DNA from 2 places in the Bradyrhizobium sp. G127 genome. Region 2 is predicted to be linked to the other one. Evidence: predicted binding sites of a transcription regulator. Region 2 holds the regulator's gene; the other holds the start of a gene.
What was found. The regulator PhoB, encoded in region 2, activates phosphate uptake and scavenging genes when phosphate is short. The targets are predictions, from matches to a motif close to TGTCATNNANCTGTCAT.
Positions count from the first base shown of each region.

Region 1: phnG (phosphonate C-P lyase system protein PhnG) is a predicted target of PhoB. The motif match lies at 2,097-2,113, and genes of this name have one in related genera.

Region 1 covers NZ_JAKFGN010000002.1:1,135,838-1,143,570, forward strand. The annotation lists gene LVY71_RS17510 (carbon-phosphorus lyase complex subunit) at 1-956, opposite strand, end outside; gene phnH (phosphonate C-P lyase system protein PhnH) at 960-1,574, opposite strand; gene phnG (phosphonate C-P lyase system protein PhnG) at 1,577-2,038, opposite strand; gene phnF (phosphonate metabolism transcriptional regulator PhnF) at 2,169-2,900, shown strand; gene phnE (phosphonate ABC transporter, permease protein PhnE) at 2,907-3,758, opposite strand; gene phnE (phosphonate ABC transporter, permease protein PhnE) at 3,755-4,639, opposite strand; gene phnD (phosphonate ABC transporter substrate-binding protein) at 4,705-5,643, opposite strand; gene phnC (phosphonate ABC transporter ATP-binding protein) at 5,687-6,499, opposite strand; gene LVY71_RS17550 (LbetaH domain-containing protein) at 6,731-7,363, shown strand; gene LVY71_RS17555 (alpha-D-ribose 1-methylphosphonate 5-triphosphate diphosphatase) at 7,407-7,733, shown strand, end outside.
Region 2 covers NZ_JAKFGN010000002.1:1,340,615-1,348,347, forward strand. The annotation lists gene arsB (ACR3 family arsenite efflux transporter) at 1-1,016, shown strand, start outside; gene arsC (arsenate reductase (glutaredoxin)) at 1,013-1,417, shown strand; gene phoB (phosphate regulon transcriptional regulator PhoB) at 1,964-2,665, opposite strand; gene phoU (phosphate signaling complex protein PhoU) at 2,695-3,411, opposite strand; gene pstB (phosphate ABC transporter ATP-binding protein PstB) at 3,438-4,268, opposite strand; gene pstA (phosphate ABC transporter permease PstA) at 4,265-5,110, opposite strand; gene pstC (phosphate ABC transporter permease subunit PstC) at 5,114-6,103, opposite strand; gene pstS (phosphate ABC transporter substrate-binding protein PstS) at 6,231-7,241, opposite strand; gene pstS (phosphate ABC transporter substrate-binding protein PstS) at 7,720-7,733, opposite strand, start outside.

The DNA of each region.
Region 1 (7,733 bases), 200 kb from region 2:
GAATGCGACATCACGAATTCCTCGTCCTGTGCCGGCGAACCCGCTTCCTCGCCGAGTTCGCGCGCGCGCAGCGAGCGATCCACCAGCGCCATCGACATAGTCTTACGCTCGCTCTGGCCGAACGCCAGGCCATAGCCGCGCGTAAAGCACGGCGCTTCGGTGGCCGAGCCCTTAAACTGATTGACCATCTGACATTCCGTCAGCGTGATCGAACCCAGCGGAACAGCAAACCCAGCGTCTTCCGCGAAGAACTCGACCTCCACTTCGCCGAAACGGATTTCACCGGCGAATGGATGAGTCCGGCCGAAACCACGCTGGGTCGAGTAGCCCAGCGCCAACAGAAATCCCTCGTCACCGCGCGCAAGGCTTTGCAGCCGCAGGTCGCGATCCGCCGGAAAGCTCAGCGGCTCGCGAGTCAGGTCGCCAACCGGCTGATCCGGATTTGCCTCGGGCGACGGCTCGATCAGACCGTCCGCGCCGAGAATATCGGTGACGCGCGGCATCGACGCATCCCCGGCGATACCTTGCGTCGGCGCAGGGATCGCTGCGTCTTCCGTCAGCGATGGATCGAGCAGGCGGTGAGTGTAGTCGAATGTCGGTCCGAGGATCTGCCCGCCCGGCACGTCCTTGAAGGTGGACGAGATGCGGCGGCGGATCTGCATGCTGCCGGTGTCGAGCGGTTCGGTCGCACCAAATCTTGGCAATGTGGCGCGGAATGCGCGCAGCAGAAAGATCGCCTCGATCAGATCACCCCTTGCCTGCTTGATCGCCAGCGCGGCCAAGTCGCGGTCATAGAGCGAACCTTCGATCATGACGCGATCGACCGCCAGCGTAAGCTGTCCGGAGATTTGCTTGAGCGTAAGATCGGGGATTGTCGGATCGCCACGGCGTTCATGCGCCAGAAGTTGATGAGCATTTTCGATGGCGCGTTCGCCGCCCTTGACCGCAACATACATGGCTCAGACCTTCCCTGCGGAAACCTGCGTGCTGCGCGGCAACGCCACGACGTCGTGGCCGCAGACCATCAACAAATCGACCCCGCGCGGAAACAGCGCGCGATTGGCCTTCATGCGTTCGACAAAATCGGACGGCAGCCCCCCCGCGTGCAACGACGATGTGCCGCGAATGCCCGGACCGCTGAGGATCAGTTCCGGCCCTTCGGAGAAGGTATCGACCTGGACCACCAGCGTCGCCGAGCGATCCGGATATTCCGGCGTTCCAAGCGCGAAGGATTCGAAGTCGGGCAACGCTGCACCATTGTGAATTAAAGCAAAGGCAGCAATTGAGGCGTCATCTGTCAGCGGCGCACCAGTCTGGAAGCGCAGCCATGATGCGATGTCGGTTTCAGCTTCCAACCGCTGGCCGAGCCAGACTGGCGTATCGTGGTCGAACAGGGTCAGCGCGATAGCGGCCGTAGCAGGCACCAATAGCGGCGGCGCGTTCACACCATCGGTGATTGTCTGCACCGAACCGGGACGCGCCAGCGCATCCATCACGCAACGAAACACCGCTTGAGACGATGATACCGGCCTGGCGAATCCCGTTCCTGCGTCCAGCTTTGCATGAAGCGCCATGGTTAGTTCTCGCCTCTTACCAAGGTGTAGAAATCGACCCGTGTCGCGGCGGTTTCCGCTGCCTGTTCGGCGAGCGCCGCGTCTCGTTCCCTACGCAGTGGGGCAACAACAGCCTGTTCGATCTCGCTCTTGAAGCTCTCGCTCTGGATCAGCGCATCGCACAGTGCGATCAGCCTTGCCTTCTCGCCGTCGCGTCCCAGCACATAGCCGAAGCCGACCTCGCCTGAGACCAGCCGCACTGCCGCGCGCGAAACACTGGCTTCACCAAGATTGAACGGCGCGCCATCACCGCCGATCCGGCCGCGCACCATAACGAGGCCCCTCTCCGGCTGGCGAACCACCTGATGTGCAGGAATCTCAAGTGCGTCGAGACAGGCCGCGATCCGTTCCGTCGGAGTGTGCGCAAGCACTGACATGGCGTCGCGGCGCAGACTCTGCTCGGGGCCTATCTGCGGTTGGATCATCTGCACCTTGCCGAATCTAAGTTGTCTATGTTATTAGACAACTTCGTAAGGCATCGCCATGACAATCTGGTGACATCGGGATGATTTTCATAGAACCGGGCATCGGGTGCCGCCGTGTGCGGGCGCGAGCATGAGTCTGTCTGAAGACAGCGGCTCCGGCGTCGCCCTGTGGCGGCGCGTGGCGGATTCCATCGAGCAGTCCATTGCCAACGGAACCTATCCGCACGACACGCGCCTTCCCGGCGAAATGGAGATCGCGGAGATTCACCGCGTCAACCGCCATACGGTGCGCCGCGCGCTGGCGGCGCTGGCCGAGCGCGGACTGGTACGCGCCGAACGCGGCAGCGGCACCTATGTGGAAGCGCCGCGAATCTCCTACCCCCTTCGCTCGCGCACGCGCTTTTCCGAAATCGTCGGCGCCGGCGGCCAGGAAGCAGACGGCAAGTTGCTGCATTCGTCGATCGAACCCGCGTCGCAGGATCTGGCGAAGCGGCTAGGTGTCAAGACCGGGGCATCGCTGCTGCGGATCGACGCACTGCGCATGGCGGACAGGATTCCGATTTGCGTTGGCACCACATGGATGGAAGCAGCCCGCTTCCCTGATGGTGGACACGTCTATGAAAGGAAGCGCTCGACAACCAAACTGCTGACGCACTTCGGTGTGCGCGACTACCGCCGAGAATGGACCAACGTTACCGCAGCCATCGTGGATGCCGCCGATGCAGCCCGGCTCGATCTCGCTCTCGGTCGTCCGGTGCTGGTGGTCGACAGCCTTGATACGGAGCCGGACGGCAAGCCGCTGCTCACCACCCGCGCACGCTTCGCTGCGGAACGGGTGCAGTTCGTAATCGAAAACCAATAGCTGAAATCAGTGCCGCGCTTCGCCGGCGCGACCGATGATGGCAAAACGCAGCCGGCTCGAAATGAAATCAATGACCGCGACCGCGATCAGGATCATCAGTACCAACGTTGAGACCTTCTGCCATTCCAGTACACGGATCTGCTCGGCCAGTTGCAGGCCGATGCCACCGGCCCCGACGATGCCGATGATGGTGGCCGAACGGGTATTGGATTCGATGTAGTATAGTATCTGTCCCGCCAGCACCGGCAGCACCTGCGGCATCAGGCCGAAGCGGATCTCGTGCAGCTTGCTGCCGCCCGCCGCACGGATGCCCTCAACCTGCTTGTGGTCGCCGCCCTCGATCGCTTCCGAAAACAACTTGCCGAATGCACCGAAATCCGATGTGGCGATGGCCAGCACACCCGCGAAGGGTCCGAGGCCCACCACATTGATCCAGACCAGCGCCCAGATCAGCGTATCGATCCCGCGGATCGAATCGAGGAACCGCCGCACCGGAAAGCGCAGGAAGATCGAGGGAATGATGTTTTTCGCCGCCAGCAGACTGAACGGCAGCGCCAGCAACGCGCCGAGCAACGTGCCGAGAAACGCGATCGAGAGCGTCTCCCCCATGGCGTGAAGATATGTCGGCAGTGACGAGCCTGGGTCCGGCGGGATCATTAGCAGAATGAACCAGCCGAGTTGCCGTGTGCCGACGATCAGGCGCTCGAGCGAGAAGTCCAGATACCAGCAACCGAACACGAACAGCGCAAGCGCTACAGAGGCGGCTGCGAAAGCCTTTCGTCGCGCCGAGCGCGAGCCGTGAAAAAGCTCCGGATACTTCGCAACAATGACTGAGGCATTCTGAACCGCCGGGGTCACGAGCGCCTCCCTGGTCCGAACAGCCGCCCGCGCAGCCAGCCGGTGCAGACGTCAATGAGGAAGATCGTTATGATGATCATCAGCAGGATGGCGCTAACGTCGGAATAAAAGAACTTGCGCACCGCGACCACGAGTTCTTGCCCGATACCGCCAGCGCCGACGAAGCCCATCACCGAAGCCTCGCGCACATTGATCTCGAACCGCAGCAGCGAATAACTCGCGAATCCCGGCATCACCTGCGGAAGTACCGCGAAGCGCATGCTCGACATCCAGCTTGCACCGGTGGAGCGGACGCCTTCCAGCGGCTTCATATCGATGTTCTCGACTTGCTCCGAATAGAGCTTTCCGAGCGCGCCGACCGAATGGATCGCGATGGCAAGAACGCCCGCCATCGGTCCCAGCCCGAAGGCGATCACAAAGATCAAGGCAAACACGATACCGGGAACGGTGCGGCAGAATTCCAGAAACCGGCGCACGACAAACCGCGCCACCGGATGCGGCGACACATTGGCGGCGGCGAAGAAATTCAGGCAGAACGCGCCAACCGCGCCGATGCCGGTACCCACGTAGCTGAGCAGCAGCGTTTCCGCCAGCAGCTTCAGCCATTTCTGCCAGCCCCAGAACCATTCGGCGGGATCGGTCCAAACCCGCTTGCCGGTATCGAGATTGAGAATGCGGTCGAAATAGCCGACAAAGTTGCCGATCTTCTCGACGAAGGTTTTCGGCGCTACCTCCGCACCGAGTCCCGCGACGATCAGCAGCCCCACAAAGACGATGAGCCCCGCGATGAACCGCAACCGCTTGCGGGCGACGGTTGCATCATACGCAGCTTCGAGTGCTGCGATCTGCTGGGGCGGGTAGCTGGAAAGGCTGATCGTCAAGGAAAGGATGCTCTATGAGCCGAAAGAGAAAGGGCTGGACGGAAATCGTCCAGCCCGTGCTGCAATCAGGAGGCCTTCTTCTTGCGAAGATGATCGACGAACTTGATCAGATCGATCATGCCGTCCCAGTCCTTGGTGGTCGCCGGATTGAAGTCCTTCTTCTGTCCGTCCGACAGTTTGTCGAAGGCGGCCTTCTCCTTGGTGGGGGTCTCAAAGAATGCCTTTTCAATCGCCGTCTTAAGATCGGCCGGCATGTCCCCAAGAACGGCATAGGGTCCGTTCAGGATCGGTGCAGACTTGTGAACGATACGGAAGTCTTCCTTTTTCATCGGCGAGCCATCGGCGTTCTTCAGCATGCCCTTGGTCAGCATCTGTGCCAGCGTCGAGTCATTCTCGGCGGTCCACTGATTGGCCGCGACATCGACGGTGCCCTGGGAGAGCGCCAGCATCGCGTTCTCGTGGCTGCCAGTAAACACCACCTTGCGGAAATAGGATTCGGCGTCCGAAATCTGCATTTTGTTCAGCTCGAAGCGCGGCACGTTGTTGCCGGAGGTCGAGTTCGGATCAACGAGGCCGAGGTTTTTGCTCTTCAGATCATCGATCGTCTTGTAGGGGCTTTTCGCCAGCACGAAGAACATCGAATAATAGCCGGTGCTGCCGTCGATATTGCGATCGTTGGCGAACGCCTCAGTGTTAACGCCGGTCATACGGGCGCGGGCAAACGATGCCGAGCCGTAGCTTGCAATATGAATTGTACCGGAGCGTTGGCCTTCGATCACAGCGGCGTAGTCGTTGGCGATGCGCAGGTTAACCTTCACGCCGAGTTCCTTGCTCAGATAGGCGATGAACGGCGCCCAACGCTCGGTCACGCCCGAGGCGTTCTCGGCAGGAACCACCGCGAAGGTGAGCTCTGGATATTTTGCTATCCAGTCCTGAGCCGAGGCGGCGGTGGCGCTGAAGGCAAGTGCGGCGACGCCGGCAATGACGGTGCGACGATTGATCATGATGTCCTCTCGGGTGAGTGGTCGTGTCTTTATGGAAACAGAACTATGCGACGGCAGCATTTCCGAGCACGGGTGCCAGTTCGCCAGGTACGAAGTCCGGTGTCTCGTCCATCACCTCGCCGGCTTCGAGATCGTAAAGCTCACGCGCGATGCTGTCGGTCAGCGAGGCCGGCGCGCCGTCGAACACGATGCGGCCCGCCGACATGCCGATCAGGCGATCGCAATAGGTCCGCGCCAGATCGAGCGAATGCAGATTGCAGATCACGGTGATGCCGAAATGCTTGTTGATACGCAGCAGCGCATCCATCACGATCCGGGTGTTGCGAGGGTCGAGCGACGCGATCGGCTCGTCGGCCAATATGATGTCGGGCTGCTGGACCAGCGCGCGGGCGATCGCCACGCGCTGCTGCTGTCCGCCCGAGAGCTGATCCGCGCGCTGCGCCGCCATGGGCATCATGTCGAACTGTTCCAACGCGGAGATAGCGATGGCCTTGTCGTCATGCGGCCAGAGTTGCAGCAGCGAGCGCCACAGCGGCACGCCGGCCAGACGCCCCATCAGGACGTTGGTCAGCACATCGAGGCGCCCGACCAGATTGAACTGCTGGAAGATCATCGCCGACCGGGCACGCCATCGGCGCAAATCGTGGCCTTGCAGCGCAGTGACGTCGACGCCCTCGAACAGGACGCGCCCGCCGGTCGGGCTTTCCAGCCGGTTGATCATGCGTAGCAGTGTGGATTTTCCGGCGCCCGAGCGGCCGATCACGCCGACGAAACGTCCGGGCTCAACCGAGAAGGACGCATTGTCGACAGCCGTCTTCGCCCCGAACCGGCACGTCAGTCCGTCCACCACAAGCATGCGCCGACTCCGTCAGAATATCTGCAGCCACCGCTAACGCCGGTTTCCTACAGTTGTGTGACAGCGTCAGTTGCAGCGGTACATCTCCCCTCAATTCGCAAGTGCTGTGGCAAAACGCTCATTGTCATCCAGTCTTCATGATGCCGTCATGCAATGTCCTGAAGAGACTGTTCGCCGTCTCATCGACCCCCGCCTTGGACAAGCCAATCCGTTTGCGAGATTCCCCTACTCATGGCCGGTAAAGCCCTATCCATTCAACCACTCATCGATCCAACCGCAAGGCTGCATGACAGCCACGCGGGAGCCTATTGCGAGATTGGCGCGCGAACCGTTCTGCACGAAGTCACGATGGGGGATTACTCTTACGTTGTGAACGACAGCCAGATTGCCTACGCCACCATCGGAAAATTTTGCTCCATTGCGGCAATGACCCGGATCAATCCCGGCAATCACCCGATGCATCGCGCCGCGCAGGCGCATTTTTCCTATCGCACCAGCGCCTATTTTCCAGGTGAAGCCGACGATACGGACTTCTTCGCCTGGCGACGCAGTCATCATGTGACGTTCGGCCATGACGTCTGGATCGGTCACGGCGCTATCGTGCTGTCCGGCCGGAATATCGGCACCGGTGCCGTGGTCGCGGCCGGTGCGGTCGTCACCAAGGACGTGCCGGACTACACCGTTGTTGGCGGAAACCCGGCGCGGCCGATCCGGCGGCGGTTTCCGGAACATGTCTCCGAGCAGTTGATCGCGCTGGCGTGGTGGGACTGGAGCCATGACCGGCTCCGCACCGCGCTGGCGGATTTCCGGAATCTGCCGGTCGAAGCCTTTGTCGAGAAATATAACAGCACCCTGGCCAGCTAACCTGCGTTCCAGCGAAGGACATCGAAGCAAAGACATGAGACTCATGCCAGACATTTTGATCGAAGGCGGCCGGACATTGATTGGAGACGCACTTGAGGATGCGTCCATTCACATCGCGCATGGGACAATTACCGAAGTGTCTTCGCGAGGCAGCGCGGCCTCATTGCGCCTCGACAGCCATGGCCTGATCGCCCTGCCCGGCATCGTCGACATGCACGGCGATGCCTTCGAGCGCCAGATGATGCCGCGCCCCGGCGTCGACTTCCCGGTCGATGTCGCTCTTGTCGACAGCGATCGCCAGGCCATCGCCAACGGCATCACGACGGTCTTTCACGCCACAACATGGTCATGGGAGCCCGGCCTGCGCGGT
Region 2 (7,733 bases):
TCGTGGCGGGCATTGCACTGGGGCATGTCATGCCTGGGGTGTTTGCGACAATTGCTGGCGCGGAAGTGGCAAGGGTCAACCTGCCGGTGGCGTTATTGATCTGGCTGATGATCATCCCGATGCTGCTGAAGATCGATTTTGGCGCGCTCGGGCAAGTCAAAGAACATTGGCGCGGCGTCGGCGTGACATTGTTCATCAACTGGGCAGTGAAGCCGTTTTCGATGGCTCTGCTAGGGACATTTTTTATCGGGCATGTATTCGCCCCCATGCTCCCCGCTGGACAGATCTCGTCCTATATCGCCGGCCTCATTCTTTTGGCTGCTGCGCCATGCACGGCGATGGTGTTCGTCTGGTCGAACCTGTGTGAAGGTGAACCGCATTTCACATTGAGTCAGGTCGCCCTCAACGACGTGCTGATGATTTTCTTGTTTGCACCGCTCGTTGGCTTGTTGCTCGGCGTTGCCTCGATCTCGGTACCTTGGGCCACCTTGCTCCTTTCGGTTCTGCTCTACATCGTTGTTCCAGTCGTCATCGCTCAGCTATGGCGCCGCTGGCTTTTGGTCGAAGGAACTCCAGCTTTCAACCTGGTCATGCACCGGTTGCAACCGGTGTCTCTGGTTGCGTTACTCGCGACCCTGGTGTTGCTATTCGCATTTCAGGGCGAGCAAATCCTGGCTCAACCCTTGGTCATCCTTATCCTGGCCGTACCAATTCTGATTCAGGTCTACCTGAATGCAGGCCTCGCGTATTGGCTCAGTCGGCGTTTCGGAGTCGCGTGGTGTGTGGCCGCGCCGGCCGCCCTTATCGGAGCCAGCAATTTCTTCGAGTTGGCGGTTGCCGCTGCCATTAGCCTATTCGGCCTCAATTCCGGCGCAGCGCTTGCGACCGTTGTCGGCGTTCTTGTGGAAGTCCCGGTGATGCTATCTGTCGTCAAAATCGTGAAAGCAACGCGCGAATGGTATGACGCCGGCTCGTCGTCACCTGCAGCAGCCTCAAAGGTAGAGGGACGGTCGTGAGCATAACGATCTATCACAACCCCGACTGCGGGACGTCCCGCAACGCGCTCGCCATGATCCGCCAGAGCGGTGTCGAGCCAGAGATCATTGAGTACCTAAAAACTCCGCCAACCCGAACCAGATTGCTGGAGCTGATTGCAGCGATGGGAATGTCTGTGCGCGCACTGCTTCGCCAGAGAGGCACACCCTATGCTGATCTTGGGCTCGACGATGCGAAATGGACTGACGACGAACTGGTCGATATAATGCTGACACAGCCTATCCTTATCAATCGGCCGATCGTGGTTACACCGAAAGGCGTCAAGCTCTGCCGTCCATCCGAAGCCATCCTCGATATTCTGCCGAACCCGCATATCGGAAAGTTCGTCAAGGAAGATGGCGAGATTATCAATACAGCCTAAGTTTATTGACTTATCTAACATCCGTCCAAATGCCTTGCCGGTTTGATCCTGCAGCATAGCACGCTCATATTGATCGTCAGGGCAGTATTCGCTTGATCACTATCGGCGTGGCTCCGTTCAAGACTTATCGAAGCTACTTAAACGTTTCGACGTCCGACCCAGCAACCGCTTCTGAAACTATCCGGCACCCGACTTCGGTATCGGGATTTCTTTGGCCATTTGGATCTAGTAGTCTCCTACCTCCACATTCATCGAATGCACCGATTCCCTTTCCGGTCCGCTATAGCTCACCGTAGCGGTATATTCTCATCGTTTGCGGCATTCATACCCACCGGTGAATCCGCCTCCGAGTAAATTCCTTAAGGGCATTTCTTGACAGTGGTTCTCCGCCGCACTGCATGAACACGGCAAATAGCAGAACTGTCGCAATGATAGTTGCAGGGGGCCGCCCCTTCGTGACGATCCCGCAAAAACTCTGCGGCACTACAGATCGGGAAACTTCTCTACAAAGTTTGCCAATCTTTCAATATTAGAAAAGAGGGGGTGTTATTCGGCCTTCGCGAAGCGGTCATCGAGAGCGTAGCCGGCGCCGCGAACAGTGCGGATTGGATCCGTCTCACGGCCGAGATTAAGGAGCTTCCTAAGCCGGCCGATGTGCACGTCTACCGTTCGCTCATCGATATAGATGTCGCGGCCCCATACACCGTCCAGGAGCTGTTCGCGGCTGAACACACGACCCGGATGCTCAAGGAAGAACTCGAGCAGACGATATTCCGTAGGCCCAAGATCGATCGGGCGGCCCGAGCGGGCGACACGTCGCCGGTCCCGGTCCAACTCGATGTCGCCGAAGGCAAGAACCGTGGCGAGACGCTCGGGACTGGCGCGCCGCAAAAGGCCTTTCACGCGGGCCAAGAGCTCGGGCACGGAGAACGGCTTAACGATGTAGTCGTCCGCGCCGGTGGCAAGCCCCCTCACCCGTTCGCTTTCCTCGCCGCGCGCGGTCAGCATGATGATCGGAATTTGCTTGGTCTCCTGCCGTGCGCGCAAGCGGCGGCAAAGCTCAATTCCGGACAGACCCGGGAGCATCCAGTCCAACACAATGAGGTCGGGGATGTGTTCCTTGAGCCGGGTGTCGGCATCATCGCCGCGGGCGACGGTTTCGACATCGTAACCTTCGGCATCCAGATTATAGCGAAGCAGCGTCGTCAACGCTTCTTCGTCCTCGACCACAAGAATACGGGCGCTCATGTCCGATCCTTCAATTCATTATCCTTCAGTTAGTTGCCTGACGCGGCCGTTGCAAAAGTCGTCATGTCGCCCTTGGGGCGCTGATCGAGCATCTGCTGGCCTTCAATCATGTAGAAAACCGTCTCGGCGATGTTGGTCGCGTGGTCGCCGATCCGTTCGATGTTCTTTGCACAGAACATCAGGTGAATACAGAAACCGATATTGCGCGGGTCTTCCATCATATAGGTCAGCAATTCGCGGAACAGCGAGGTGCAGATCGCGTCCACTTCCTCATCACCCTTCCACACCGTCATCGCGGCAGGAAGATCGTGAGCGGCATAGGCATCCAGCACCGACTTCACCTGCGACTGCACGAGATCGGTCATATGCTCCAGGCCACGGATCAGCTTCAGCGGATGGAAATCGCTGTCGAGCGCGGCGACACGCTTCGCGATATTCTTGGCGAGATCACCGATCCGCTCAAGGTCGATGGCGACACGCATGGCGCCGACTATCTCGCGCAGGTCCACAGCCATCGGCTGCCTGCGCGCGATGGTCAGCACGGCGCGCTCTTCAATCAGGTGCTGCAGCCTGTCGATGTCGAGATCGGAGGTCACGACACGATTGCCCAGCGTCACGTCGCGCCGGATCAGCGCATCGACAGAATCGACGATCTGCCGTTCGGCCAAGCCCCCCATTTCGGCGACAAGCCGGTTGAGTTCCTGAAGGTCTTCGTCGAACGCCTTGGCGGTATGATCTGAACCCATGATATGTCTCTCCCGCAAAATGCGCGTCAGCCGAAGCGGCCGGTGATGTAATCCTGCGTGCGCCGATCGGTCGGCGACGTGAATATTTTGTTGGTATCGTCGAACTCGACTAGCTCGCCAAGGTACATGAACGCGGTCTTGTCCGATACACGGGCCGCCTGCTGCATATTATGCGTCACGATGGCGATCGTGTAATCTTCCTTCAGCTCCTGGATCAATTCCTCGACCTTGGCCGTCGAGATCGGATCAAGCGCTGAGCAAGGCTCGTCGAACAGGATGACTTCCGGCCGAACGGCGACCGTGCGCGCGATGCAAAGGCGCTGCTGCTGGCCGCCCGACAGGCTGAGGCCACTGGCATTCAGCTTGTCCTTGACCTCGTTCCAGAGTGCGCCGCCCTTCAGCGCAGCCTCGACGCGGCCGTCCATTTCCGACTTCGAGATCTTCTCATAAAGCCGAATGCCGAATGCGATGTTTTCATAGATGGTCATCGGGAACGGCGTCGGCTTCTGGAACACCATACCAATACGCGCCCGCAACAGATTGAGATCCAGCTTCGGATCGAGGATGTTGGTGTTGTCCAACATGAGCTGGCCTACGGCGCGCTGCCCCGGGTAGAGGTCGTACATGCGGTTGAAAATCCGCAGCAGGGTCGACTTGCCACAGCCCGACGGGCCGATGAACGCGGTCACACGGTTCTCGCCGAGAACCAGGTTGATGTTCTTCAGCGCATGGTTTTCGCCGTAGTAAAAATTGAGGTCGCGCGCGGTCACCTTGGCTCGTGCGTCCTGATGAATGGCTGCACCCGGTACGGGCGCGCCACGAGATGTGTCTACGCTAACAGAAAGCTGCTCGTTCATTTCATCGTCCTCTCGGCGCCGAGAATGCGTGCGCCAATGTTAAGGGCAAGTACGGTCAAGGTGATCAGCAAAGCCCCGGTCCAGGCAAGTTGTTTCCAGTACTCGTAGGGACTCTGGACGAAGTTGTTGATCGTCACCGGCAGGTTAGCCATCGTCTTGGTAAGATCGAGGCTGAAGAACTGGTTGCTGAGCGCGGTGAACAACAGGGGCGCCGTCTCGCCGGCGACACGTGCCGTCGCCAGCAGCACGCCGGTGATAAGGCCGGCACGCGCAGCACGATAGGCGATGCGCTTGATGACGAGTGAGCGGGGCAAACCAAGAGCTGACGCAGCTTCCCGCAGTGGATTGGGAACCAGTCCGAGCATATCCTCGGTGGTACGCACCACGACCGGGATGACGATGACAGCCAAGGCCAGCGTGCCAGCCAATGCCGAGAAGCCGCCCATCGGCACCACGATTGCGCCGTAGACGAACAGGCCAATGATGATCGACGGCGCGCTCAGCAGAATATCGTTGATAAAGCGGATCACTGAGGTCAGCCGGTCGTGCTTGCCGTATTCAGCAAGATAGGTGCCGGCAAACAGTCCGATCGGCGCGCCGATGCCGACACCGAGCACCGTCATGATGATCGAACCAACGATGGCGTTGAGCAATCCACCTTCGGTTGAGCCGGGCGGCGGCGTATTTTGCGTGAAGACCTGAAGATTCAGGCCCGCAAGGCCGTTGTAGAACAGCGTGAACAGGATCAGCGCCAGCCAAGTGACGCCAAACACGGCCGCGCCGAGGCACAGGAAGCGGATCACGATGTCCCAGCGGCGGCGGGAAGTATAAATCGGGTTCATAATTTAGTTTCCCGCCTTCTTCTCAAGACGCATCAGCATGAGCCGCGCAGCAGCCAGCACGAAGAATGTGAGAACAAACAGCAACAAGCCGAGCAGAATGAGACCCGACTGATGGAGGCCGTCGCTCTCGGCGAACTCGCTGGCGATGGCGGCTGAAATCGTCGTGCCCGGGGCAAAGACCGATGAGGATATCCGGAACGAATTGCCGATGATGAACGTGACGGCCATCGTCTCGCCGAGCGCACGGCCGAGCGCAAGCATGATGCCGCCGATCACGCCAACCTTTGTATAGGGGATCACGACGTTGCGGACGACTTCCCATGTGGTGCAGCCGACGCCGTAGGCCGCTTCCTTCAACACCGGCGGCACCGTCTTGAACACGTCGACTGAAATCGAGGTGATGAAGGGCAGCACCATGATCGCAAGAATCAGCGCTGCGTTGAACAGGCTGAGATAGGACGGCGGGCCGGCGAAGATGGAGCCGAGGACGGGAACGCCATCAAACAGCCGGATCATGAAAGGCTGGAACGTATTCGCCAGGAACGGGCCCAGCACGAAAAAACCCCACATGCCGTAGATGATCGAAGGAACGCCGGCTAGCAATTCGACCGCCATCCCGATGGGGCGGCGCAGCCATTGCGGACAAAGCTCGGTCAGGAAAATTGCGATGCCGATCCCGACCGGGATGGCGATGATCATCGCGATGATCGACGTCACCAGCGTGCCGTAGATCGGACCGAGCGCACCGAGCACCGGAGGATCAGCCGATGGCGCCCAGCGCTGCGTCCAGAGAAACGCGAAACCGTACTCCTTCATCGCAGGCCATGCACCCGCAATCAGGGAGAGAATGATGCCACCGAGAATGAGAAGAACGGCAAGTGCGCAGGCTCGGGTGGTCCAATAGAAAGCCTTGTCGCCGAACTTGAATGCGCTCAGAGCTTTTGCACGATCGTAAGGCCCGGCTGCTTCCATTGAGGTGCTCTGAACGGCCATCTCTGCCACGCTAGTCCCCTGTCGAATTATTCTAGTTGAGTCTGGATGCTGCGCACATCATGCGGGCACCGAACTTTGTCACCGAGAAAGACGGAGGAGAGGCAGGCCTCTCCTCCGGAAAACTTGCTTAGCTCTTGATGTCAGCCGACCATGTCTTTTCGATCAGCTTGACCACGGGCTCAGGCATCGGGATGTAGTCGAGTTCTTCAGCCATCTTGTCGCCCTTTTCGAACGACCACTTGAAGAACTTGATCGCTTCCGCAGACGCAGCCTTGTCGACTGGAACCTTGTGCATCAGGATGAAGGTCGCAGCAGTGATTGGCCACGAAGCTTCGCCCGGCTGGTCGGTCAGGATCACATAATAGCCGGGCGCCTTGGCCCAATCGGCATTGGACGCAGCAGCCTGGAACGCGGCAACAGTCGGCTGGACGGTCTTGCCGGCCTTGTTGATCATCGCGGCGTACGTCAGCTTATTCTGCTTGGCGTAGGCGTACTCGACATAACCGATCGAGTTCTTGGTCTGGCCGACGTTGCCGGCGACACCTTCGTTACCCTTGGCGCCGACGCCGGTGGGCCACTCAACAGCGGTTCCTTGACCAACCTTGGCCTTCCACTCGGTGCTGGCCTTCGACAGGTAGTCGGTGAAGTTGAAGGTCGTTCCCGAACCGTCCGAACGGCGCACCACAGTGATGGCGTCCGACGGCAGCGCGAGTTTCGGGTTCAGCTTAACGATCGCGGGGTCGTTCCACTTGGTGACCTTGCCCAGATAGATGTCACCGAGCAGTTCGCCGGACAGCACCAGTTCGCCCGGCTTGATGCCTTCGAGGTTCACGACGGGCACGATCGCGCCCATCACCATCGGCCACTGAATGAGACCGTCCTTCTCGAGCTGTTCGGCCTTAAGCGGCGCGTCGGTCGCGCCGAAAGTCACGGTCTTGGCCTGGATCTGCTTGATGCCAGCGCCGGAACCGATCGACTGATAGTTCAGGCCGTTGCCGGTCTCCTTCTTGTAGGCATCGGCCCATTTCGAATAGACGGGGAACGGGAACGTCGCGCCCGCTCCGGTGATGTCAGCGGCAAAGGCCGACGTCGACGCGGCAACAAGGCCGGCAGCGACGATTGTTTTGATGAAATTCACTGGGTCTCTCCATATTGTGAGCGAGGCACCATCGTGGGATCGCCTCAAGGCCGCCTCTTTAGGAGACTGAGCCTGCACTTTTTATGTAAGCTGCATGACAGTCGTATGACATCGCGGCGCGTCATGCTTCTTAGTCAAATACTTGAATTATAAAAGGAAATTCCACAGCCCCAGAGTCTCGCAAAAGTTAGTACGCAGAATACGAAGAAAAATATGCAAGGTTATGGTCTTGGAAGGGTTCGATTCAGTCGCCCGTAATCACATACCGAGATGATATGGACTGAGAACTTACAATGCTTGTGATCGCCACGACCGCGTTGGCCACAATCGACCTGGCCGAATGTGGGCGATGCAGACTACGGTGATATCGTGAGATTCCGCCCTTTCGCAGCGGCGTTCGCACTTTAAGCTAGACAATGCGATTGCATAGAGAACTAGCTCGCCGCCGAACATGGGCTCGGCGGCGGCTCATTGTCAGTCACTGTCCAAATT